2 regions of the Rhizobium sp. 01N48 genome follow, and region 2 is predicted to be linked to the other one. Evidence: predicted binding sites of a transcription regulator. Region 2 holds the regulator's gene; the other holds the start of a gene.
The links. The regulator HrcA, encoded in region 2, represses chaperone genes, less so after heat shock. The targets are predictions, from matches to a motif close to GTTAGCACTCNCNNNNNGNGAGTGCTAAC.

Region 1: the regulator HrcA is predicted to act here: its motif matches at 2,316-2,344, upstream of groES (co-chaperone GroES).

Annotation. Positions count from the first base shown of each region.
Region 1 covers NZ_JBFTQT010000003.1:105,599-114,209, reverse strand. Annotated here, with positions in the region: gene AC1DOG_RS06905 (hypothetical protein) at 1-131, opposite strand, end outside; gene groL (chaperonin GroEL) at 265-1,905, opposite strand; gene groES (co-chaperone GroES) at 1,962-2,258, opposite strand; gene chrA (chromate efflux transporter) at 2,679-4,106, shown strand; gene AC1DOG_RS06885 (TIGR01459 family HAD-type hydrolase) at 4,225-5,073, shown strand; gene AC1DOG_RS06880 (bifunctional riboflavin kinase/FAD synthetase) at 5,132-6,118, shown strand; gene AC1DOG_RS06875 (DMT family transporter) at 6,123-7,025, opposite strand; gene AC1DOG_RS06870 (DUF3311 domain-containing protein) at 7,609-7,806, shown strand; gene mctP (monocarboxylate uptake permease MctP) at 7,796-8,611, shown strand, end outside.
Region 2 covers NZ_JBFTQT010000003.1:533,625-549,055, forward strand. Annotated here, with positions in the region: gene AC1DOG_RS09030 (PIN domain-containing protein) at 1-206, shown strand, start outside; gene grpE (nucleotide exchange factor GrpE) at 295-915, opposite strand; gene AC1DOG_RS09040 (GFA family protein) at 1,135-1,569, shown strand; gene hrcA (heat-inducible transcriptional repressor HrcA) at 1,572-2,660, opposite strand; gene rph (ribonuclease PH) at 2,844-3,560, shown strand; gene AC1DOG_RS09055 (VOC family protein) at 3,719-4,123, shown strand; gene rdgB (RdgB/HAM1 family non-canonical purine NTP pyrophosphatase) at 4,134-4,778, shown strand; gene hemW (radical SAM family heme chaperone HemW) at 4,787-5,989, shown strand; gene AC1DOG_RS09070 (DMT family transporter) at 6,202-7,119, opposite strand; gene gcvA (transcriptional regulator GcvA) at 7,333-8,217, shown strand; gene fhuF (siderophore-iron reductase FhuF) at 8,344-9,108, shown strand; gene AC1DOG_RS09085 (saccharopine dehydrogenase family protein) at 9,163-10,245, opposite strand; gene dnaA (chromosomal replication initiator protein DnaA) at 10,379-11,929, opposite strand; gene rpsT (30S ribosomal protein S20) at 12,783-13,061, opposite strand; gene AC1DOG_RS09100 (enoyl-CoA hydratase) at 13,253-14,026, opposite strand; gene mutM (bifunctional DNA-formamidopyrimidine glycosylase/DNA-(apurinic or apyrimidinic site) lyase) at 14,057-14,962, opposite strand; gene ubiE (bifunctional demethylmenaquinone methyltransferase/2-methoxy-6-polyprenyl-1,4-benzoquinol methylase UbiE) at 15,112-15,431, shown strand, end outside.

The DNA of each region.
Region 1 (8,611 bases), 430 kb from region 2:
GTTTCCCGTCTCTGACGGCAACCATTGGCACGAAAACTCGATTGCTGCGAGAATTTGACCCGTCGGTAAAAAACGCCCGTCGAGCAAGCTTCACGAAAGCCTCGCCAAACGACGAGGCCGGCAGGTGCCATGATTATACGTTTCATCAGGCGGTTGAAAAATATCGGGGCGAATGTGAGTACGAATCACAAAACGAAAAGGGCGACCCGAGGGCCGCCCTTCCGTAACCTGAACCGGTTGGCTCAGATGTAAAACCTTTCGGTCTTACATCATGTCCATGCCGCCCATTCCGCCCATGCCGCCAGGCATGCCGGCAGGAGCGTCCTTCTTCGGCAGCTCGGCGATCATGGCTTCCGTGGTGATCAGCAGCGAAGCAACCGAAGCTGCGTTCTGCAGAGCCGTACGAACGACCTTGACCGGGTCGACGATGCCCATGGCAATCATGTCGCCATATTCAGACGTCTGGGCGTTGTAGCCGTAGTTGTCTTCGTTCTTCTCAAGGATCTTGCCAACAACGATCGATGCTTCGTCACCGGCGTTCTCGGAGATCTGGCGAACCAGCGACTGCAGAGCGCGACGGATGATGTTGACGCCAGCTTCCTGGTCGTCGTTTGCACCCTTTGCGGTGATCTTGGAAGCCGAACGGAGGAGGGCAACGCCACCACCAGGTACGATACCTTCCTGAACAGCAGCGCGCGTCGCGTTCAGAGCGTCGTCGATGCGGTCCTTGCGTTCCTTGACTTCGATTTCGGTCGAGCCGCCAACGCGGATGACGGCAACGCCGCCAGCGAGCTTGGCAAGACGTTCCTGCAGCTTTTCGCGGTCATAATCGGAAGAGGTTTCTTCGATCTGAGCCTTGATCTGAGCAACGCGGCCTTCGATGTCGGACTTGGCGCCAGCGCCGTCGACGATCGTCGTGGTTTCCTTGGAGATCGAAACCTTCTTCGAACGGCCGAGCATGTCGAGCGTTACGGATTCGAGCTTGATGCCGAGGTCTTCGGAGATGACAGTGCCGCCCGTGAGGATAGCGATGTCTTCCAGCATGGCCTTACGGCGATCGCCGAAGCCAGGAGCCTTGACGGCAGCGATCTTCAGGCCGCCACGCAGCTTGTTGACGACGAGCGTAGCAAGAGCTTCGCCTTCGACGTCTTCAGCGATGATGAGGAGTGGCTTGCCGGTCTGAACGACGGCTTCGAGAACCGGGAGCATCGCCTGCAGGTTCGAGAGCTTCTTCTCGTGGAGGAGAATGTAAGCGTCGTCGAGGTCGGCGACCATCTTTTCCGGGTTGGTGACGAAGTAAGGCGACAGGTAGCCGCGGTCGAACTGCATGCCTTCGACGACTTCGAGTTCGGTTTCAGCGGTCTTGGCTTCTTCGACGGTGATGACACCTTCGTTGCCGACCTTCTGCATGGCTTCAGCAATGTCGTCACCGACCTGCTTGTCGCCGTTTGCGGAGATCGTGCCGACCTGGGCAACTTCAGCCGAGGTGGAGATCTTCTTTGCCTTGGCCTGCAGGTCCTTGACGACTTCGAGAACGGCGAGGTCGATACCGCGCTTCAGGTCCATCGGGTTCATGCCGGCAGCAACTGCCTTGGCGCCCTCGCGAACGATTGCGCGGGCCAGAACGGTAGCCGTCGTGGTGCCGTCGCCAGCGATGTCGTTGGTCTTCGAAGCAACTTCGCGGACCATCTGGGCGCCCATGTTTTCGAACTTGTCTTCGAGTTCGATTTCCTTGGCGACCGATACACCGTCCTTGGTGATGCGCGGAGCGCCGAAGGACTTGTCGATAACGACGTTACGACCCTTCGGGCCGAGGGTTACCTGCACTGCGTCAGCGAGGATGTCGACGCCGCGCAGCATCTTTTCGCGCGCAGAGCGGCCGAACTTTACTTCTTTAGCTGCCATTTTGAGAACTCCTGAAAAGGGGTGTCAGCGAACTGAGATGGATGGGAACCGGCTGATTAGCCGATGATGCCCATGATGTCGGCTTCCTTCATGATCAGAAGGTCTTCGCCGTTGATCTTGACTTCGGTGCCGGACCACTTGCCGAACAGAACGCGATCGCCAGCCTTGACGTCGAGAGCGACGACCTTGCCGGACTCGTCACGAGCGCCGGTGCCGACGGCGACGATTTCGCCTTCCTGCGGCTTTTCCTTGGCGGTGTCAGGAATGATGATGCCGCCCTTGGTCTTTTCTTCGGACTCAACGCGGCGAACAACGACGCGATCGTGAAGGGGGCGGAAGTTGGTGCTTGCCATTGTCTAATCCCTCGATCAAATGACACTCGCAGGCCGGTATGGCCCACACGGATGGGTGTTAGCACTCTACCTTGGTGAGTGCTAGCGACCTGCATTTAGGAGCGGCCATCTGGGGAGTCAAGGGAAGCTGTCGTAATTTTCCGACGCCCCGTGTCTATAGCCGTTTGATGGCAAAGTTGTGAACCTGCCGCGCGCCTGTGGAGGCGGGGAAAACGCTTCGATGGTTAATGCCGGAAAGGGCAGGGGCCGTCCGCATCTCCCGGCGCCGAGCTTTGTCATAAACCCGTGTCCGGAATTTGCGAAATGCCAACAGGCAGCGCCGTCTCGGCCACGCCGCCGGGCCGGGATTGTCCAGCCTCGATACGGGTGATATCGAGCGACAGGGGCAGCCGGCAGAGGTCGGCAAAAGGGTGGATATATATGAGCGTGGACGGAGCGGTGATGGCGGATGACAGCGTGGCATCGGTGCCGTTTGGCGAAGCCGTCCGCGTGTGGGCCAGGATCGGCTGTCTGAGCTTCGGCGGCCCCGCCGGCCAGATCGCCCTGATGCACCGTACCATCGTCGACGAAAAGCGCTGGATCTCCGAGGATCGCTTCCTCCACGCGCTGAACTACTGCATGCTTTTGCCAGGCCCCGAGGCGCAGCAGCTCGCCACCTATATCGGCTGGCTGATGCATGGCGTACGTGGCGGCATCCTCGCCGGCCTGCTCTTCATCCTGCCCGGCTTCGTGGTCATGCTGGGGCTATCCGCCCTCTACGCCGTCTTCCAGGAAACGACCTGGCTTCCCGCCCTGTTTTTCGGCCTAAAGGCCGCCGTCCTTGCCGTCGTCGTCGAGGCGCTGCTGCGCCTTGCCCGCCGCGCGCTGAAAACCCGCGCGCATTATTACATCGCCGGCGCCTCTTTCCTGGCGCTGTTCATGCTGAACGCGCCGTTCCCCATCGTCGTCATCCTCGCCGGCCTGACCGGATTTGCGCTGCACCGCTACGCCAGCCGCCACGCGCCGACGAAGGAAGCCCAAGCCCAACTCAACACGAAATCGCCCCGCCGCCTGCCCACGTTTACGACCCACGCTATCGCCCGGCCGCTGCTGGTCCTCGTCTTCTGGATCCTGATCTGGCAGGCGCCGTTGCTGCTCGTCCGCAATCTGCACGCGCCATCCGATCTCATTGCCGAGGCGCTGAGCGGCGAGACCAATGTCTTCGGCGCGCTCTTCATCTTCTTCTCCAAGATGGCGGTCATCACTTTCGGCGGCGCCTATGCGGTGCTCACCTATGTCGCGCAGGTCGCCGTCGGCCATTATGCCTGGCTGCAACCGGGCGAGATGCTGGATGGCCTGGCGCTGGCCGAGACCACGCCCGGCCCGCTGGTTCTCGTCCTCTGTTTCGTCGGCTTCCTCGCGGGCTACCGTAACCCGCTTTTCATGGCGCCGCTGATGGGCGGCGCGCTCGGCGCCACGCTGGTTGCCTGGGCCACCTTCGTCCCGAGCTTCGTCTGGATCTTCGCCGGCGCGCCCTTCGTCGAGAAGCTGCGCGACAATGCCGGTCTGTCGGCGGCTCTATCGGCCATCACATCAGCCGTCGTCGGCGTCATCCTCAATCTGTCTCTCTGGTTCGGCCTGCATGTGCTCTTCGCCGAGGTCGGCCGGATCGCACTTCTGTCGCGCGGCGCGGGCCTCCCCATCGTCAGCCTCGCCTGGCCGCAATGGGCCACGATCGATATCGCGGCGCTGGCGATCTTCGTGATCGCGTCCGTCCTGCTGTTCTACGTGAAGATGGGCATGGTGAAGGTCTTGGGCCTTTGCGCCGTGGCTGGTCTCGCCATAAAGGGCGCCGAACTGCTGCTTTGAAGGCCGCAAGAGCGCACCGGGTCGCAAGAATTTCATCGTTCTGCATTGCAAAATTTCTTGCCATCGCGGCGGGGCTTTGCGATGTCAGCCCTCATCGAATGAAAACCGGGACTTTGAAATGGCGCAGCGCATCGAGAATTTCGCAGAGATCACCAGCCACTATGATGCGGTGTTCTGCGATGTGTGGGGCGTGTTGCACAACGGCGTTTCGCCGTTCCCGAAGGCCGCTGCAGCGCTGCAGGCCGCGCGCGAGGCCGGCCTGACGGTCGTACTGATCACCAATTCGCCGCGCATCGCGCCGCTCGTCGTCGATCAGCTCCGCAACATCGGCATTCAGGATGAAGCCTATGATCGGATCGTCACCTCCGGCGACGTTACCCGTGGCCTGATCGCCGAGGGCCCGAAGAAGGTCTTCCTGCTCGGCCCGGATCGCGACATCGCCATCATCGAAGGCATCGGCGTCACCCGCGTTTCCGCCGAGGAGGCCGATTGCGTCGTCTGCACCGGCTTCTTCGACGATGAGACCGAGACGCCTGAGGATTACACCGACATGCTCAAGGCCTTCCAGGCCCGCGACGTGCCGCTGATCTGTGCCAACCCCGACTTGATCGTCGAGCGCGGCCACAAGATGATCCCCTGCGCCGGCGCCATGGCCGCCTATTACGATCAGCTCGGCGGCAAGACCCGCATCGCCGGCAAGCCGCACAAGCCGATCTATGACGCCGTGCTCTCGGTTGCCCGCGAAATGCGTGGCGATCTCAAGATGGACCGCATTCTGGCGATCGGCGACGGCATGCCGACGGATGTGCGCGGCGCCCTCGATTACGGTCTCGATCTTCTCTATATCAGCGGCGGCATTCATGCGGCCGAATACACGCTGAACGGCGAGACCGACGAGGCGATCCTCACCGCCTATCTCGAACGCGAGAAGGCAACGCCGAAGTGGTGGATGCCGCGACTGGCCTGAGCCTTCGCGCACCTGAAGCCGCCTTGCCTAAGCCCGAAGCATCAGTAAAGTCTGCCCGATGACCGTCTTCCACCGCAACGAAACCCGAGAGCCCTTGCCCGATCACCTGCACGGTGGCGTGGTCGCCATCGGCAATTTCGACGGTGTCCATCGCGGTCATCAGTCGGTGCTGGAGCGCGCGCTCGAGATCGCCGAGGCGCGTGGCGTTCCAGCCCTCGTTCTCACCTTCGAGCCGCATCCGCGGACGGTCTTCAATCCGCAGACACCGGTCTTCCGCCTCACGCCTGCGCCGCTGCGTGCCCGCATCCTTGAGGCCATGGGCTTCGGCGCCGTCATCGAATACCCATTCGACCGCGAATTCTCGCAGCGCTCGGCTGACGATTTCATCCACTCGATCCTCAAGGATTGGCTGGCTGCATCCGAGGTTGTCACCGGCGTCGATTTCCATTTCGGCCGCGGTCGCGAGGGTGGCCCGGCCTTCCTCATGGACGCCGGCAACAAATACGGCTTCGGCGTCACCCTGATCGACACCTTCCGCGATGAGAACGCCGACGTGGTCTCTTCCAGCCGCATCCGCGCGCTGCTGAAGGAGGGCGAAGTCAGCGAGGTCGCCGGCCTGCTCGGTTATCACTACACGGTCGAATCCGAGGTGATCGGCGGCGAAAAGCTCGGCCGCCAGCTGGGCTTCCCGACAGCCAACATGCGCCTGCCGGCCGAGGTCGAGTTGAAGCCCGGCATCTACGCCGTCCGCTTCCGCTTCGAGGATGGGTCGATGCACGACGCCGTCGCAAGCTACGGCCGCCGCCCGACGGTCACCGACAACGGGGCGCCGTTGCTCGAGACCTTCGTTTTCGATTTTTCCGGCGATCTCTACGGCCAGATCTGTTCCGTCTCCTTCTTCTCCTACCTGCGCCCCGAGCTGAAGTTCGACGGCCTCGAACCGCTGGTCGAGCAGATGAACCGCGACAAGGAAGAGGCGAGGGCGGTCCTGTCAGGCATCCAGCCGATCAGCGAGCTCGACCGCAAACTCTGCGGCCTCGTCTGAAGCTTCATTCCTCTTCCGCATTGCGTTGAAGCAATGCCGCCACCGGATCCTCCGGCTCGATCGTCACGATCACGATCGAGAGAAAGATCAGCGCCGCCCCGACGCAGGCCATCACAGGCGGCCGCTCCAGCAAGACAAGGCAGGCGCCGATCGCGCCGAATATGCTCTCGCCGGACACCAATACCGCCGCCTTCGATGCCGGCACATGACGTTGCGCATAAGTCTGCAGCCCGAAAGCCGCCGCCGTCGAGAGAATGCCTAACATCGCCAGTTCCGGCGCCGCCCGCCACATCATCTCGCCCGTCAGCGGCTCCAGCAGCGGCGCCACCGGCATCAACAGCAGCGCGGCGATCGCGAATTGCACGAAGGCCGAGGTGAACGGCCCGCCATGACGCCGGGCGTGGCGCCCGAGCAGCACCATCCAGAACGCGTAGAAGACGGCGGATACCAGGCAGGCAATATCGCCCGTGTTCAGCGCCGCGAAGCCGCCGATCCCATCGGCCATCAGCCCGATGCCGGCAAGTGTCAGGCAGGCCGCGAAGACACCCAGCCGCCGCGTCGTCTCGCCGAAATAGACCCATGCCACGACAGGCGTGAGCACGGTGGCGGTGTTGACCAGGAAGCTCGCATTGACGACCGTGGCGTTGACATAGGCCGTCTGCTGTATCGCGATCGCCACGGTGAAGGTGAGCGCAACACGAATGATGCTTTTCGTCCACCCCGCGCTGCGGCGTTCATTGCGCTCGACGACCGCCAGCGGCAGCATCACCAGCGCCGCGATCAGGCAGCGCAGCATGGTGACCGACAGCGGGCCGATATGCGTGAGCACCGTCTTCTGCGCGATATTGCCGAAGCCCCAGAAGGCGGCGGCGAGGATCAGCGAAATATAGGCGCTTCGCTTCGACATGGCGGTTCACACCACGACCAGGTGGTGCGCCGCCCGCAAACCGGGCAAGATGTCGCCGCGCGCCGCATGATATGGAAAATCATCCATCGGCATGCCCTCCCGAAAAGAGATCGAGCCGAGGATGCCATAAGGGTATCGAGCGCTTGCGGTCGACGGCAGCCGCCGCCGCCCGCAAGCGTCGCCCCTCAAACACCCTGTCTGCTATTTGGATCTGCTACTTGGTATTGTTGGGATAGCGCCGGTCACTGCCGCGGTCGCTATCGATCACATGTTTCATCCGCGCCCTCTCGCTGAAAACAGGCAACGCTTCGCGCGCGGCGATTTCGCCACGAGCCACTGCCTGCAACCACGTACGTCAGATTGAAATCAACTTATAGTATATTAGCAATATTTGAATTGAATGTGAAGGCACGCGAGGAAAGCGGCGAGGCGAGGGAGCCTCCGCGTCCGACGCGCGCTTGCCCGCTCACGAACTGTGTCTTTTTCGCGGCAGAGATGCTTGCCGAGCGAGCCGGCTGGCATATCTCATCTATCTGATAAGACGCGGATAAGCCGCGCCCGATCCGCGAAAGGCACTCTCCCCATGGACAAAAGATTTGGAACGGCGGCCTGCTGGCTGCTCATCATTCCCTATATCGGGCTGCTCTGGGTCCCCTTCTACAATTTCCACGATCCGGTTCTTTTCGGCTTCCCCTTCTTCTACTGGTATCAGCTCCTCTGGGTGCCGATCACCGCCTTCCTGACCTGGATCGCCTACCGGAGCATGCGCAATGACGACTGATCTCAACGTCACGGCGCTCAGCGTCTTTATCTTCTTCTTTGTCCTCGTCACCGTCATGGGCTTCGTCGCGTCGCGTTGGCGCCGGCCCGAAACCATGGCGCATATCGACGAATGGGGCCTCGGCGGCCGCTCTTTCGGCACCTGGATCACCTGGTTCCTGGTTGGTGGCGATTTCTACACCGCCTACACCGTCATCGCCGTTCCGGCGCTCGTCTACACCGTCGGCGCCTACGGCTTCTTCGCGCTGCCCTATACGATCGTCGTCTACCCCTTTGTCTTCATGGTCATGCCGGTGCTCTGGAAGCGGGCGCGGGACTTCGGCTATGTCACGGCCGGCGACGTCGTCCATGGCCAGTATGGCTCGCGCGGGCTGGAGCTTGCGGTTGCAGCCACAGGCGTCATCGCCACCATGCCCTATATCGCCCTGCAGCTCGTCGGCATGACGGCGGCGCTGAAGGCGCTTGGCCTGCACGGGGAGGTGCCGCTCGCCATCGCCTTCATCGTGCTGGCACTCTACACCTATTCGGCGGGCCTCAGGGCGCCGGCACTGATCGCCTTCGTCAAGGACATCATGATCTATATCGTGGTGATCGCCGCCGTGGCGCTGATCCCCTCGAAACTCGGCGGCTACGCCAATGTCTTCGCCTCCGCCGACGCCGCTTTCCAGGCCAAGGGTTCCGGCAGCCTGCTGCTCGGCTCCAACCAGTATGTCGCCTATGCGACGCTGGCGCTCGGCTCGGCGCTCGCGGCCTTCATGTATCCGCACACGCTGACCGGCATCTTCGCCTCCAACAGCGGCAACACG
Region 2 (15,431 bases):
GGCTGATTGCGAGTGCGGAAGATCTTCGTGAGAGCATTCGGCAGAGCGGACGCCCACAACTGGCGAAAAGCCTGATCGACCGGCCCTTTCGAGAGGCGGGGGAACAGTCTGACTACCAGCGGCAAATGCAGGATGTTCGCGACCGCGATCAGAAGCGAGACTCCAGCGATCCTGGTCCTGACGACAAAGCCGATCCGAAATCGTGACTGCCCCCCCCGCAAACTGAAAACAACCGGGGCTTTTGGCACCCGGTTGCTGATTGTCGAACAGTTTTAGAAAGCGGGCCCGATTGGATCAGGCGTCCTTCTGGTCGAAGACCGAGTTGGTTTCGGCTTCGACGATCTTCGGGCCGCCCTTGGCGACGCCGACCATGGCGGGGCGCAGGACGCGTTCGCCGATGGAATAGCCGGCCTGGACGACCTGGACGACCGTGTTGTTGGGCACGTCGGGGTTCGGCACTTCGAACATCGCCTGGTGGAAGTTCGGGTCGAACTTCTGGCCGACCGGCTCCAGCTTGCGCACGCCGTGGCGCTCCAGCGTCGACAGCATCGAGCGCTCGGTCATCTCGACACCTTCGATCAGCGTCGTCAGGCCGGCATCGGCGCCAGCGCGGGCCTCTTCCGGGATGGCGTCGAGCGCGCGGCGCAGGTTGTCGGAGACAGCCAGCATATCGCGGGCGAAGCCGGCTGCGGAATAGGACTTGGCGTCCTTGACTTCGCGCTCGGTGCGGCGACGCAGATTGTCCATGTCGGCGGCGAGGCGCAGATAGCGGTCGCGCAGCTCGGCATTCTCAGCCTTCAGGAGCTCGATCGGATCGGGCTCGGCTGCGGTCTCGTTCTCGACGTTTGCGGCGGCGTCGGCTGCGGCTTCTTCCGCGGCTGCGTCAGGTCCGTTCTTCGTCGTCTCGTCAGTCATGACGTTCTCCGGTCATTGGTGGCTTTTGGATGTGCCCGATATCGAACTTTGAACATCAAAAATCAAGTCTGCGTGACGAAGAAGGTCGGAAACACAGGCATGTTCGGCCCGTGACGACCGCATATGAAAGCGACAGCGAGACGGCAGCCACATGTCATTCTTACTTTCGCAAAACCTAATACGGTGCCACACTCATCTCTCAACCTGGGAGGTGCTGAGATGGCCGACGAAAACGTCTATGTCGGGAAATGCTTTTGCGGTGCCGTGGAACTGACCGTAACCGGCACGCCAGTCGCGATGGGCTATTGCCATTGTCGCTCCTGCCAGCACTGGTCGGCCGGGCCGATCAACACCTTCACGCTCTGGCAGCCACAGGCGGTTCGCGTCACCAAGGGTGGCGAGCATGTCGAGAGCTTCCAGAAAACCGATTACAGCGTGCGCAAGTTCTGCGACACCTGCGGCGGGCATCTCTATAGCGAGCATCCGCTCTGGGGCGTAACCGATGTCTATGCGCCTGTGATCCCCGATCTCGACTACAAGCCGACCATGCATGTGAACTACGAGGACACCATCCTGCACGTGAAGGACGGGTTGCCGAAGTTCAAGGACATGCCTGCGGAGATGGGCGGCTCCGGCGTGCAGCTGCCGGAATAGCGCTATTTGGACGGGCGCGAGAGCCTTGCCATGAGCTGGGCGGTGTAATCGACCATCGGTACGATGCGCGAATAGTTGAGCCGCGTCGGGCCGATGACGCCGACGGCGCCGACGATGCGGTCGTCCTCGTCGCGATAGGGCGCGACGATCAGCGAGGAGCCGGAGAGCGAGAAGAGCTTGTTTTCCGAGCCGATGAAGATGCGCACGCCAGGGCCGCTTTCGGCAAGATTCAGCAACTCCAGCAGACTGTCCTTCTTTTCCAGATCGTCAAACAGCATGCGCAGGCGATCAAGATCATCGGGATTTCCGAGCCCCTCCAAGAGATTGGCGCGGCCGCGGATGATGAGCTGCGCCGGCTTGCCTTCATCCGCACTGCCGGACCAGACCGCGATGCCGCGCTCCACCAGATCTTGCGACAGCGCGTCGAGCTCGTGGCGCACATCGGCCTTGAGGCGCCCAAGCTGGCTGCGCAGCTCGGGCAGCGTCTGGCCGGTCATGTGGGCGTTGAGGAAGTTCGCGGCTTCGGTGAGCTGCGAGGAGGTAACGCCGGCGGGGAGTTCGATGATGCGGTTTTCGACCTGGTCGTGATCGCCGACGAGAACGGCCAGCGCCTTGGTGGGCTCCAGGCGGATGAACTCGACGTGCTTGAGCACGGGATCGCTCTTGGAGGTGATGACGAGGCCCGCACCGCGCGACATGCCCGACAGCATGCGGCTTGCCTCGTTCATCATCGCTTCCATCGGGCCGTCACGGCTTTCCGCCCGCACCTGCCGGTCGATATTGGCGCGGTCCTCGGCGGAGAGATCGCCGACCTGCATGAAGGCATCGACGAAGAAGCGCAGGCCTACCTGCGTGGGCAGGCGGCCGGCGCTGACATGCGGGGAATAGACGAGGCCGAGCTCTTCCAGATCGCTCATGACGTTGCGCACCGAGGCCGGCGACAGCGACATGGGCAGGATGCGCGAAAGATTGCGCGAGCCCAGCGGCTCGCCCGTCTCCAGATAGCCCTCGACGATGCGACGGAAGATTTCCTTGGAGCGTTCGTCCAGCGCGGCAACGGCGTCCGAAATCGTCGACGACCTGAATTCCATTAAGCCTTGCGCACCCATGCTGATAATGATGCCGCAAAATATAGCCAATCTCCCCGTGCGCGCAAAAGGGAATTTGCAAATGGGCGCCGCCAATCGTAGAAGCGGTCAACAACAGACCCGCACATAGGATGAAGCCTGGGATCGCGCCCGCGTTCCCGGCCCCGTGCACCGAGGAGAATTAGGATGCGGCCATCAGGCAGAAAAACCGACCAGATGCGCAAGGTCACCTTCGAGCGCAACTTTTCCAAGCACGCCGAAGGCTCCTGTCTGGTGAAATTCGGCGACACGCATGTGCTGTGCACGGCGAGCCTTGAAGAAAAGACGCCACCGTGGCTACGCAACACCGGCAAGGGCTGGGTCACCGCAGAATACGGCATGCTGCCGCGCGCCACCGGCGACCGCATGAAGCGCGAGGCCGCCGCCGGCAAGCAGGGTGGCCGCACCCAGGAAATCCAGCGCCTGATCGGCCGCTCGCTGCGCGCCGTGGTCGATCTCAAGGAACTTGGCGAACGCCAGATCACGCTCGACTGCGACGTCATCCAGGCAGACGGTGGCACGCGTACGGCATCCATCACCGGTGCGTGGATCGCGCTCTACGACTGCCTGAAGTGGATGGAAAGCCGCAACATGATCAAGGTCGAGCGGGTCCTGAAGGACCACGTCGCCGCGATCTCCTGCGGCGTCTTCGCCAGCCAGCCTGTCATCGATCTCGATTACCTCGAGGACTCGTCAGCCGAGACGGACGCGAACTTCGTGATGACGGGTTCGGGCGGGATCGTCGAGATCCAGGGCACGGCCGAGGGCACCCCGTTCAGCGAGGAAGAATTCGGCGCGCTGATGGCGCTTGCCAAGAACGGCATTGCCGAACTGGTGGAGATGCAGAAGGCGGCGATTGCCTGAGGGGTTTGACCTAGTAAAGACCCCAAGGGGGAGGGCTTAACCTAGCGGCACCGCCGAGCCTCGATTGACGCAGGCGGGCGCGCCCAGCGGTTCTCCCCCCTTGTGGGGGAGATGGCCGGCAGGCCAGAGAGGGTCTTTGGCGCCCGGAGAATGACAGCATGATCGACGGCATTCTTGAAACCGCGCTTTATGTCGACGACCTCGATGCCGCCGAAGGCTTCTATCGGGATGTTCTCGGCCTCGAGAAGGTTCTGCGCCATGACAACCGGCACGTCTTCTTCCGCTGCGGCCCGGGCATTCTCCTGATCTTCAACCGCCACGAAACGATCAAGCCGCCCTCTTCCGACGCGCTGCCGGTTCCGCCGCATGGCACGACAGGCGCGGGGCATGCGTGTTTCCGGATGAGTGCGGAAGCGATTGACTTGATCGCGGAAAAGCTCAACAAAGCGGGCGTTTCCATCGAAAGCGATTTCTGCCGGCCGAACGGGGCGCGATCGATCTATTTCCGCGATCCTGACGGCAACAGCCTGGAATGCGCCGAACCCAAACTTTGGAATCTTTGAAGGACCGCTCATGCGCAAGCTCGATACCCGCACCATCGTCGTTGCCAGCCACAATGCCGGCAAGATACGCGAGATCGCCGACCTGATCGGTCCTTTCGGCTTCTCGGCGAAATCGGCAGCCGAACTGAAATTCGAGGAGCCGGATGAGACCGGCACGACCTTCGAGGAAAACGCGGCGATCAAGGCGCTGGCTTCCGCCAAGGCTTCCGGCCTGCCGTCGCTCTCCGACGACAGCGGCCTCGTGATCGACGCGCTCGGTGGCGCGCCTGGCGTCTACACCGCCAACTGGGCGGAGACGGCCGACGGCACGCGCGATTTCGCCATGGCGATGCAGAAGGTCGAAACGGCTCTCGAGGAAAAGGGTGCCACCACACCGCAGCAGCGCACCGCGCGCTTCGTCAGCGTGCTCTGCCTGGCATGGCCGGATGGGCATACGGAGATGTTCCGCGGTGAAGTCGAAGGCTTCGTCGCCTGGCCGCCGCGCGGCACGGAAGGCTTCGGCTACGACCCGGTCTTTCAACCCGAGGGCTACGACACCACATTTGGCGAGATGAGCGCGGAAGAGAAGCACGGCTGGAAGCCGGGCGACGCTGAGGCTCTTTCGCACCGCGCCCGCGCCTTCAAGATCTTCGTCGAAACCTGCCTTAACGCCTAAGAGCGATCGTGGACACTTTGGAACAGCCTAACCTGACGCGCTATGCATCTCTTTTGCCCGATACCGGCGAGCCCGGCTTCGGCGTCTACGTGCATTGGCCGTTCTGTGCCGCCAAGTGCCCCTATTGCGACTTCAACAGCCATGTGCGCCACCAGCCTGTGGACCAGGAGCGCTTCACTGCCGCCTTCCTGAAAGAGATGGCGGCGATGCGGCAGCTGAGCGGCCCGAAGACGGTGACCAGCGTGTTCTTGGGCGGCGGCACGCCCTCGCTGATGAACCCATCGACGGTCTCGGCCATTCTCGACGGCATCGCGAGGGAATGGCACATGCCCGATGGTATCGAGATCACCATGGAGGCCAACCCCTCCAGCGTCGAGGCCGAGCGTTTTCGCGGCTACCGCGCCGCCGGCGTCAACCGCGTGTCGCTTGGCGTGCAGGCGCTGAACGATCGCGACCTCAAGTTCCTCGGACGTCTGCACGATGTCGAGGATGCGCTGAAGGCAATCAAGCTGGCGCGCGAGATCTTCCCGCGCATGTCCTTCGACCTGATCTACGCCCGTCCGAAGCAGACGGTGGAGGAATGGGAGCGCGAGCTCAAGCAAGCGATCTCCTACGCCGTCGACCACCTGTCGCTCTACCAGCTGACGATCGAAGAAGGCACGCCGTTCTTCGGACTGCACAAGATGGGCAAGCTCGTGGTGCCAGACGACGACCAGTCGGCGCTGCTCTACGAGGCAACACAGGAAATCACCGCCGCCGAGGGCATGCCCGCCTACGAAGTCTCCAACCACGCCCGCCCGGGCGCCGAGAGCCGCCACAATCTCACCTACTGGCGCTACGGCGACTATGCCGGCATCGGCCCCGGCGCGCATGGCCGGCTGACACGCGGCCCCATCAAGCTCGCCACCGCCACCGAGCGCAAGCCGGAAGCCTGGCTCGAGCTCGTGGAGCGCGACGGCCACGGTGTGCTCGACCAGGAACAGCTCGGCTATGACGAGCAGGCCGACGAACTGCTCCTGATGGGGCTGCGTCTCACCGAAGGCGTCGATCTCGCCCGCTGGCAGCAGCTCTCCGGCCGCGATCCGGATCCGAAGCGCGAAGAATTTTTACTGGAACACGGGTTTATCGAACGGATCGGCAACTCGCGCATCCGCTGCACGCCGTCGGGGATGCTGATTCTGGATTCGGTGGTGGCTGATCTGGCTTGTTGATTTCGGGGGTGGTGGGGCCTCTGGAGAGGTTTACGCAAGTGGCCCCCTCATCCGCCTGCCGGCACCTTCTCCCCGTTGGGGAGAAGAGACTCGTGGCCAGCCACTCGCGCCAACCTCCCCTTCTCCCCTGCGGGGAGAAGGTGGCCCGAAGGGTCGGATGAGGGGGCTCCGGGCTCTGCCCTATCCTATTGTTTTGTAAATAACTCCCGCGCTCACACCACCCTCCTCCGCACCCGCGCAAACAACCGCCCATCGATCGCAGCCAAACCGATCGCGATCATCGCCATGCCAATCAGATGCTTGGCCTGCAACTGCTCGCCCAAGATGGCGGCGCCCAAGAGGATGGCGCTGACGGGGATGAGGAAGGTGACGAGCATGAGGTTGGTGGCGCCGGCGGTGGCGAGGATGCGGAAGAAGAGGACGTAGGCGACCGCTGTCGAGAGCAGCGCCAGGCCGAAAAGCGCCATCCAGGTCTCCATAGAGGGGGCGGCGAGCGTCCAGGGGTGATCGACGGCGAGGGCGATGGGGAGCATCAGCACGCTGGAGGCGGTGACCTGGCCGGCGGCGGGGAGAAGCGGCGCCATGCCCATCTGGCGGAAGCGGCGGCCATAGATACCAGCGAAAGAGTAGGAGAGTGCGGCGCCGAGAACGGCGAGTTGCGCCAGCACGTTGGTTCCCAGATCGCGCAGCGCATCGAAGCCGATCATGTAGGCGACGCCGGCAAAGCCGACGATGACGCCGAGCAGGCGGTTTCCGGTCATCTTCTCATCCGCCGTCAACAGATGCGCGACGACGACGCCGAAGAGCGGCGTGGTGGCGTTGAGGATCGAGGCGAGGCCGCTGGCGATATGGGTCTGCCCCCAGACGATGAGGCAGAAGGGGATCATGTTGTTGATCAGGCCCATCACGAAGAAGGCCGCCCACGATTTTCCGTCGCGCGGCATGGCGTGGCCGGTTGCGCGTACGATCAGGTTCAGCGCGACGGCGGCAATCAGCACGCGGCCAGTGACGATGGTGAACGGCGGCAGGGTTTTCACCAGGATGCCGTTGAAGAGGAAGGAGCCGCCCCAGAGCAGCGACAGCACCAGCAACATTCCCCATTCGGCAAGGCCCATCTGTCTCTGCTGCATCGCTTCTCTCCCTTTTGCGGCATGACCGGCTTAGCGCTCGGCGTCGACCTGCGCCACCCGATTCCTGCGCGGCTTGTTATCGTCTGTCGAGTTATTCTTATCCGTTGCGATCAAGCTCTGACTTGGAATGATCGCCTTGATGCATATACTATGGCGGTCAGAGCCATGCGACAAACGAGTCTTTTTCGTTTCATGATTGAGCTGAGCTAAAGCATGAGTGATTTTCTTCCATCGCTTTCGGCGCTCCGCGCCTTCGAGGCCGCCGCCCGGCATTTGAGCATGACGCTTGCCGCGCGAGAACTCAATGTGACGCCGGGCGCCGTCAGCCTGCAGATCCGCGATCTCGAGACGTCGCTCGGCGTGCGGCTGTTCGAGCGCAAGACGCGCGCGCTGGCGCTGACATCAGAGGGTGCCGACTATTTCACGACGTTGCGGGCGGCCTTTCGGCTGGTGCGCGAGGCGACGGCGGCGATCACGGCGCGAAACCGCGGCACGGTGCTGAACGTCACATGCACCGCGGGTTTTGCGACCTACTGGCTGGTGCCGCGGCTCTCGCGCTTCGAAGCGCTGAACCCGGAGATCGACGTGCGCATCAGCGCCTCGCACAGGGTGATGGATTTTCAGCGCGACGGCATAGACCTCGCCATCCGTCACGGGCTCGGGGGCTATGACGGGCTCGTCAGCGAGCGGCTGGTGGATGACGAACTGGTGCCGGTCTGCACGCCGAAGCTTGCCGATGAGCTCGGCCCGGATCCATCGCCCGATGCGCTGGCGCCGTTCCAGCTCATCCACGACGTCTACCGTCACGACTGGCAGCTATGGCTGGAAGCGGCGGGCGCGAGCAATGTCGATGCCGCCCGTGGCCCCGTCTTCATGCACGGCAACGGCGCCTACGAGGCGATGAAGGCGGGGCTCGGTTTCGCGCTGATGCGGCGCTCCTTCGTAACGACTGAACTGCAAGAAGGCCAGCTCGTCGCCCCCTTCCCCGTGGGCGTCGCCAGCCGGCTCGCCTTCCATCTCGTCTATCCCGGCCAGGCGCTGGAGCGGCCGGCAGCGGCCGCCTTCCGCCGCTGGCTGCTTTCCGAAGCGCAGCGGTAATCCGGGCTTACTTCGCAACCGGCCGAAAAAGTGGACACCGGCACTCATAAAACACTTTCCTGCCGCGTATTTGCTGATTATCATAGTCAGGATTAAGACGCATACAGGCAAGGCCGAACCTCAGTCATGGCAGTTCAACAGATCGCGCGGACGGCGCCCGGGCTCCCGCAGCCGATCGGCTTGTCCCACGCTTTTTCCGGCGATCACGCCTGGTGCCGCGAGAAGATGATGCTGGCGTATGAGCTGGCCGGTGGCGTCGCCCTCGCAACATTCTTCGAGGATGGCGGTTTCGAGCGGGCGATCGACCGGTACGCCGAGGTCACCAAAGGTACCGATCGCCGCGCCGTCGTCTCCATGTGGTCGCTCTATTACTTCGCCGGGATCAGCATTCCCTACCTGCTCGCCCGCCGCCTGGCTGGCCAGGTGCTGCCGGTGGCGTTTGATGAGATGACGATCGCGCTCACCGAGGACGGGCTACCACGCGCCTTCGGCGTTTCCCATCGCGGCATGATCGGCGAAGAGACGAGCGGAGACGAATTTTCCGTGGTCGGGCCGCTGATGTCCGGCCATCTCAACATGGCCGTCGAGCGCTTGAAGCGCTGCGGGCTCTCGGCCAAGCTCCTGTGGAACAACGCCGCCGTCTACATCGACTATACACTGCGGCTGACCGATAGCGAGGGCGGCGGGCGCTCCGCTCCCGACCTGCCGCTCTTCGTGCGTGGGTGCCTGCCGGATGGCGGGCCGAACCCGCTCTGCGGCAGCGTTAGACAGGTCGAGGAAGACGGGCAGATGATCCAGCGGCGCAAGCTCTGCTGCCTGCGCTACATGCTTCCCGGGGTCGCCAGCTGCGGCAATCGCTGCGCACTGCCCAGCCAGCGCAATCCGCAATAGCGGTGTCCACACCGCCGCTCTGAGAGCGGCGATGTGTTGAGATGCGAGCAGCGATCAGGCTCTGCGGGACGCACCCGTCTTGAAGAGGCTGCCGGTCGGGGTCTTCAGGAACATGTCGAGCGGGATGTGCTCCTGGTGCAGGAAGCCGGTTGCGGGCAGCAGGCCGTCACGAACCATCTCGATGACGGCGACCACCGATGCCGAGGTTGTCCAGGCGATCGCCGTGCGGCGGGCACCAGCGATCTCGATCGGGTAATAGGCGCGCACGAACTCCTTGCGGCGCAGGCTGCCGCGCTCGGTGCCTTCGGCGGCCACATGCACATAGACGACATCGTCATCGACGGGCGGCTTGGCTTCCGTCAGGATCTCGCCGGCTAGTTTGCGCTTGTCGCGCATCAGAAGCTCGTGGAAGAAGAAGTTCATCAGATCCATGTGGCCGGGATAGCGCATGGTCTTGTAGTCGAGGTTCTCGACCTTGCCGAGCAGCGTGTCGCACATGGTGCCCAGACCGCCCGAGGTCGTGAACGCCTCAAGCTTCACGCCCTCGACGTAGATGGTCTCCAGCCACTCCATCGGCGACACCAGCTTGCGCACGCCGCCTTCGATCACTTCGCAATCGTTCAGATACTCGTTGACCACACCCTCCGGCGACCAGTTGAAGGCATAGCCCAAGAGGCCCGTCGGATTTTGCGGCAGGGCGCCGACGCGCATGCGGATCGAGCGGCAGCGGTCGAAGCCATCGGCAAGGCTTGAGCCGACGATGCCGACGAAGCCTGGGGCCAGCCCGCACTGCGGCGCCATCAGGCCACGCGCGGTCTTCGACAGCTCGATGATGAAGTTGGTGGTGGGCACATCTTCCGTCAGATCGAAATAATGGATGCCGGCGGCATGAGCGGCGCGCGCCAGCTCGATGTTCAGGTGATAGGGCAGGCACGACAGCACCGCATCGACACCCGACAGCAATTCACCGATGACGGCGGGGTCGGAGATATCGACGCTATGGCATTTGAACGGCACCTCGCCAACAGGCAGCTGCGCGTCCACACCCGTAACCTCGAAGCCGCCTTCATGCAAAAGCGTGGCGGCCAGCCGCCCGACCTTGCCCAGACCGAGTACGGCGATTTTCGTAAAGCTCATGTATATCCTCCCAAGGCGCGGCGTTTTCCTCCAGCCGCGCGTATGCTTGAAAGGGCTGTATAAAATAAACAGCGCATAAAAGAAAACGGCCGGGATCGCTCCCGGCCGCTTAATTTCGATGCTATGATCGCGACTACTCGTTGATCAGGCGCTTCAGCAGCTCGATCTCGTGCGACAGCTTGCTGTCACCTGAGATCAGCTCCTCGATCTTGCGCACGGCGTGCAGCACGGTCGTGTGGTCACGTCCGCCGAAGCGACGACCGATCTCCGGGAAGGAGCGCGGCGTCAGGGTCTTGGCCAGATACATGGCGATCTGGCGCGGCTTGACGATGACGCGCGTGCGACGGTTCGAGACCAGCTCCTGGCGCGACACGTTGTAGTGACGGGCGACGATGCGCTGGATGTCCTCGATACGCACGCGGCGCGGCTCGCCGGAGCCGACCAGGTGGGCGAGAAGCTCGTCCACGCGCTCGACCGTCAGGTTCGGCTCGAAGGAGCGACGGAAGAGCAGCTGGTTGAAGGCGCCTTCCAGTTCGCGGCCGCTGGCGGTGATGCTGCGGGCAACGTGGTTGAGCAGCTCGGTCGACATTTCCAGCGACGGATCTTCGCCACGGGCGACCTCAAGGCGACGCTGGAGGATTTCGAGACGCATCTCGTAATCCGGGCCGTCAAGCTCGATCGCCACGCCACCCTGCAGACGCGAACGAACGCGCGGGTCGAGCGATTCCAGCTCCCAGGGTGCACGGTCGGCTGCGACGACGACCTGCTTGGCGCTGTCGAGCAGCATGTTCAGCAGATGGCAGAACTCGTGCTGGATCATCTTGCCCTGCAGGAACTGCATGTCGTCGATGATCAGAAGGTCGATGTTGCGAAGCGAGTCCTTCAGCGTCAGCGCATCATTGTCGCGGATCGCGGTTGCGAAACGCCACATGAAGTATTCCGCCGTCAGGTAGACGACGCGCAGCTGGCGCGGGTTCTGTACGGCTGCATTGGCGATCGCCTGCAGCAGATGGGTCTTGCCGAGACCGACCGTGGAATGAACGAAGAGCGGGTTGAAGCGCACTGCGCCCTGACCGGCTTCGGCAATGGTCTTTGCGGCCGCGAGAGCGACGCGATTGGAGCTGCCTTCGACGAAGGTGTCGAAGGTGAAGCGGTTATCGAGCGGCGAGCCGAAGAGCGGCTGGCCAGAGGTCGCCGGACGCGCCGCAGACGCTGCCGAAACAGCCTGCTGGACGATCTGGCCGGCCTGCTGAGCGACCGGGCGACGGATCGGCGCGACGGACGATACCGGCTCCTGGGTCGCCGTTTCTTCCGGCTTGCTGATTGCGCGCGCTGCCGTGCGAACCAGGATTTCGACCTTCAGGATTTCAGCGTCTTCCGCCTGGAAGATGCCGGTGATCAGGTCGAGATAGCGATTGTTGATCCAGGACTTCAGAAAAGTTGTTGGGACCGTCAGCCGTACGACACTCTTGGAGACGGAATGGAGCTTCAGTCGTGCAAACCAGCTTGCATAGACATCCGGACCGACCTGCGCCTTCAGGCGTGCACTTGCTCGTTCAAAAAGTATGCCATCATTCTTCATGTCTCCCTTTTCCCCCGCCGCGTCTGGGCAAATAGAGCCTAACGTCTGAGATACCTTGTCCGAGTTGTCCAAAGCACTCGCCGCCATCGAATTCATGTGCATCTTGCCGCCTTATAGTTCCATCGGCCGACCTAATCCTGGTCGCCCGATCATTTCCCCGCTTATGACCTGACAGCATCACCCTCATGCTCTGCCGTCGGCCGGTTCACTCAAACGCGTGCCTCTTAACGAGAGGCGACTGTTGGAGGCGAAGCCAACCGCTTCATGCGGTCTTATTGCTTCTTGTCTCCTAGGTGTCCGCTCCTCGTCCAACGAACACCAGCCTGCCTGCGTATGCTTTTTCTCTTCATTAGGATCGCACGCGCTGCGTGCAGCCCTCAAAAATCGCGCACAGATGATCCCGTTCCGCGGCAGCCACAGCCGCAGTCCAATCTGCATCAGTGCGTGAAAATCCGGAGGTCGAAACTTCCGCAACAAAAGACACTAAAGCATCGTCCTGCCGACGTGGCAGTTTCAGACCAAGCCTTAAAACAGGTGATGTCCGAGCCCCTTGTTGGGAGGCATTTAGGCAGGATCGGGGGTCGAGATCAACGGGCATATTTCGCCAAAATTAAGCGTAGCCGGTTGACTCCTGCGGCAGATTTAGGGCGCTGCACTGGAGCAAAAAAAGAATCGCTTTTGAATCAAGGAGATTCAGGAAACCGGCTATTTTGACACGCATAAAAAGAAAAAAAGAAAAAAGCTTCTTGACTCGTTTTAGACGCCGCAAGGGAAGGTCTGAGTCTCTTCGCTCAGGAACAACCTGGCACAAGCCCTTGTAATCACTCATTTTTTTGTGTCATTTGCCAGACACGAAATCGTCGCCAAATTAACCACAGTTCGGGCAATTCGCGGAATCGAAAAAGCCCGACAAAGTTGCCGGGCTAATCATATAGCTGTCTTTATTAACGGAAGCTTAAGCGGTCGCGCCGACCGACAGAGCCTTCACACGAGCTGCGAGGCGCGAGACCTTGCGGGATGCCGTGTTGGCGTGCAGGACGCCCTTGCTTGCTGCGCGGGCCAGTTCCGGCTGCGCGGCCTGGAAAGCTTCCTTGGCCTTGGCAGCATCGCCAGCTGCGAGTGCTTCTTCGACCTGACGAACGAACGTGCGAACGCGCGAGCGACGAGCCTTGTTGACGTCGGTACGGCTGGCGATCTTGCGGGTCGCTTTTTTCGCCGAAGTTGTATTGGCCATGGATGCCTCTCTCAAGAATTCGAACAAATTCCGCTACCGCCGCGGGCCTTGCAGCCACTTCCTACACAGCAATGCGGGAGTATTATCGGGAAACCGGACTGGCTTCCCGAACCTTGGGCGGGCATATAACCCTAAAGCCGACCGGCGTCAACGCGCATTTTCAAGGAACCGTCGCCTTTTCTCTTCAGGGCTCAGCGGTTCTTGAAGGCGGGTTTACGCTTTTCGATGAAGGCTGTCATCCCTTCCTTCTGATCTTCCGTCGCGAAGAGACTGTGGAACAGGCGGCGCTCGAAGCGCAGGCCTTCCTCCAGCGTCGTCTCCAGAGCGCGGTTGACGGCCTCCTTGGCCATCAGCACCGAGGGGCGCGAGAGCGAGGCGATCTTGGCCGCGGCCTCCAGCGCTTCATCGAGCAGACGATCGGCGGGCACCACACGCGATACCAACCCTGCCCGTTCCGCTTCCGCCGCATCCATCATGCGGCCTGTGAGCACCATGTCCATCGCCTTGGCCTTGCCGACGGCGCGCGTCAGGCGCTGGGAGCCGCCCATGCCGGGGATGACGCCGAGCGTGATTTCCGGCTGGCCGAACTTGGCGGTCTCCGACGCGATGATGAAGTCGCAGATCATGGCGAGCTCGCAGCCTCCGCCGAGCGCGAAGCCGCTGACGGCGGCGATGACGGGTTTGCGCACCTTGGCGACATCGTCCCAGCCGCCGAGGAAATTACGACGATAGACATCGGCGAAGTCGAGCGGCTGCATTTCCTTGATATCGGCACCGGCGGCGAAGGCACGCTCGGAGCCGGTCAGGACGATGGCGCCGATGGCGTCGTCGACCTCGAATGCGGCGTAAGCCTGCAACAGTTCCTTCAGCACCGTCGAGTTCAAGGCGTTGAGCGCCTGCGGGCGGTTCAACGTGATCAGGCCCACGGCGCCACGGGTTTCGACGATCAGCGTTTCATAAGACATGCGTTCCTCCCGGTCGGGCCAATGCCCAGGCTATTTTTGACAGGTGGGGCAATAGAAGGTGGAGCGCCCGGCCTGAACGATGCGGGCGATGGTACCGCCGCAATCGGGCGTCCGGCAAGGCTGCCTTTCGCGATCATAGACGGAGAAGGAGTGCTGGAAATAGCCGAGCGAGCCATCCGTCTGGATATGATCACGCAGCGACGAGCCGCCCGCCTTGATGGCGTCGGCGATGACGTCGCGGATCGAGGAGACCAGCAGGTCGAGCTGCTTTGTAGGCTTGCCGGTCGGCGTCACCAGCGTGGACGAAGCGCGCGTCGGCTTCAGGTGCGAGCGCCACAGCGCCTCGCACACATATATATTGCCGAGGCCGGCAATGTTCTTCTGGTCGAGCAGCGCGCTCTTCAGCGGCTGCGCCTTGCCCTTGAAGCGCTCGGCCAGATAGGCGGCGCTCAGCGCATTGCCTGTCGGCTCCGGGCCGAGCCCATAGAGAAAGGGATTGATGTCGAGCGCGGTGCGATCGGCCATATCCATGAAGCCGAAGCGGCGCGGGTCATTATAGATGACGCGGCTAACGCCCGACGGCCCCTCCAGATGGAAGATCACGTGATCGTGCTTTTCATCCTTGGAGCGCGGAAGATGGAAATCGCCCGGCGTTTCGGAGATGGGGGTTTCGGCGATCGGGCCGGCCTCGATGCGGAAGGAGCCGGACATGCCGAGATGGGCGATGATGGTGGCACCGCTATCGAGATCGATCAGCAGATATTTGGCGCGGCGGCCGAGAGAGACGATGGTGCGGCCGGATGCCTTTTCGCCGAAGGCCTCAGGAAACGGGAAGCGAAGATCCCCTCGCCTGAGCTCCAATTTGACGATGCGCGCGCCCTCCATGGTGGGCGCGAGGCCGCGTTTGACGGTTTCGACTTCTGGCAATTCCGGCATCTTAACCCATCTATATCGAACATGTTTCAACCGCCCGCGATGTGCGCTATAGCGCCATGGTGTCGCGGACCGGACCGTTGCCCACAGATAGCGTTGCCTGCCTGATTTCGCTATGGTCGCCGCGTTGATTTAAGAGATTGGAGTATTCGATGTCAGACAGCCGCACCTCCGCCGACGGCGGCATGGAAACATCATACGGCTTCCGCGAAGTTTCAGGCGGCGAAAAGCAGGGCCTCGTCAACGAAGTCTTCCATAAGGTCGCCAAGCGCTACGACATCATGAACGACGTCATGTCGGTCGGCATGCACCGCGTCTGGAAGGATGCGATGATCGCGGCGCTGAACCCGCGCAAGGAGCCCGGCTACAAGACACTCGACGTGGCCGGCGGCACGGGCGATATCGCATTCCGCATCATCGAAGCCTCGAACCGGATGGCGCACTCGACCGTGCTCGACATCAACGGATCGAT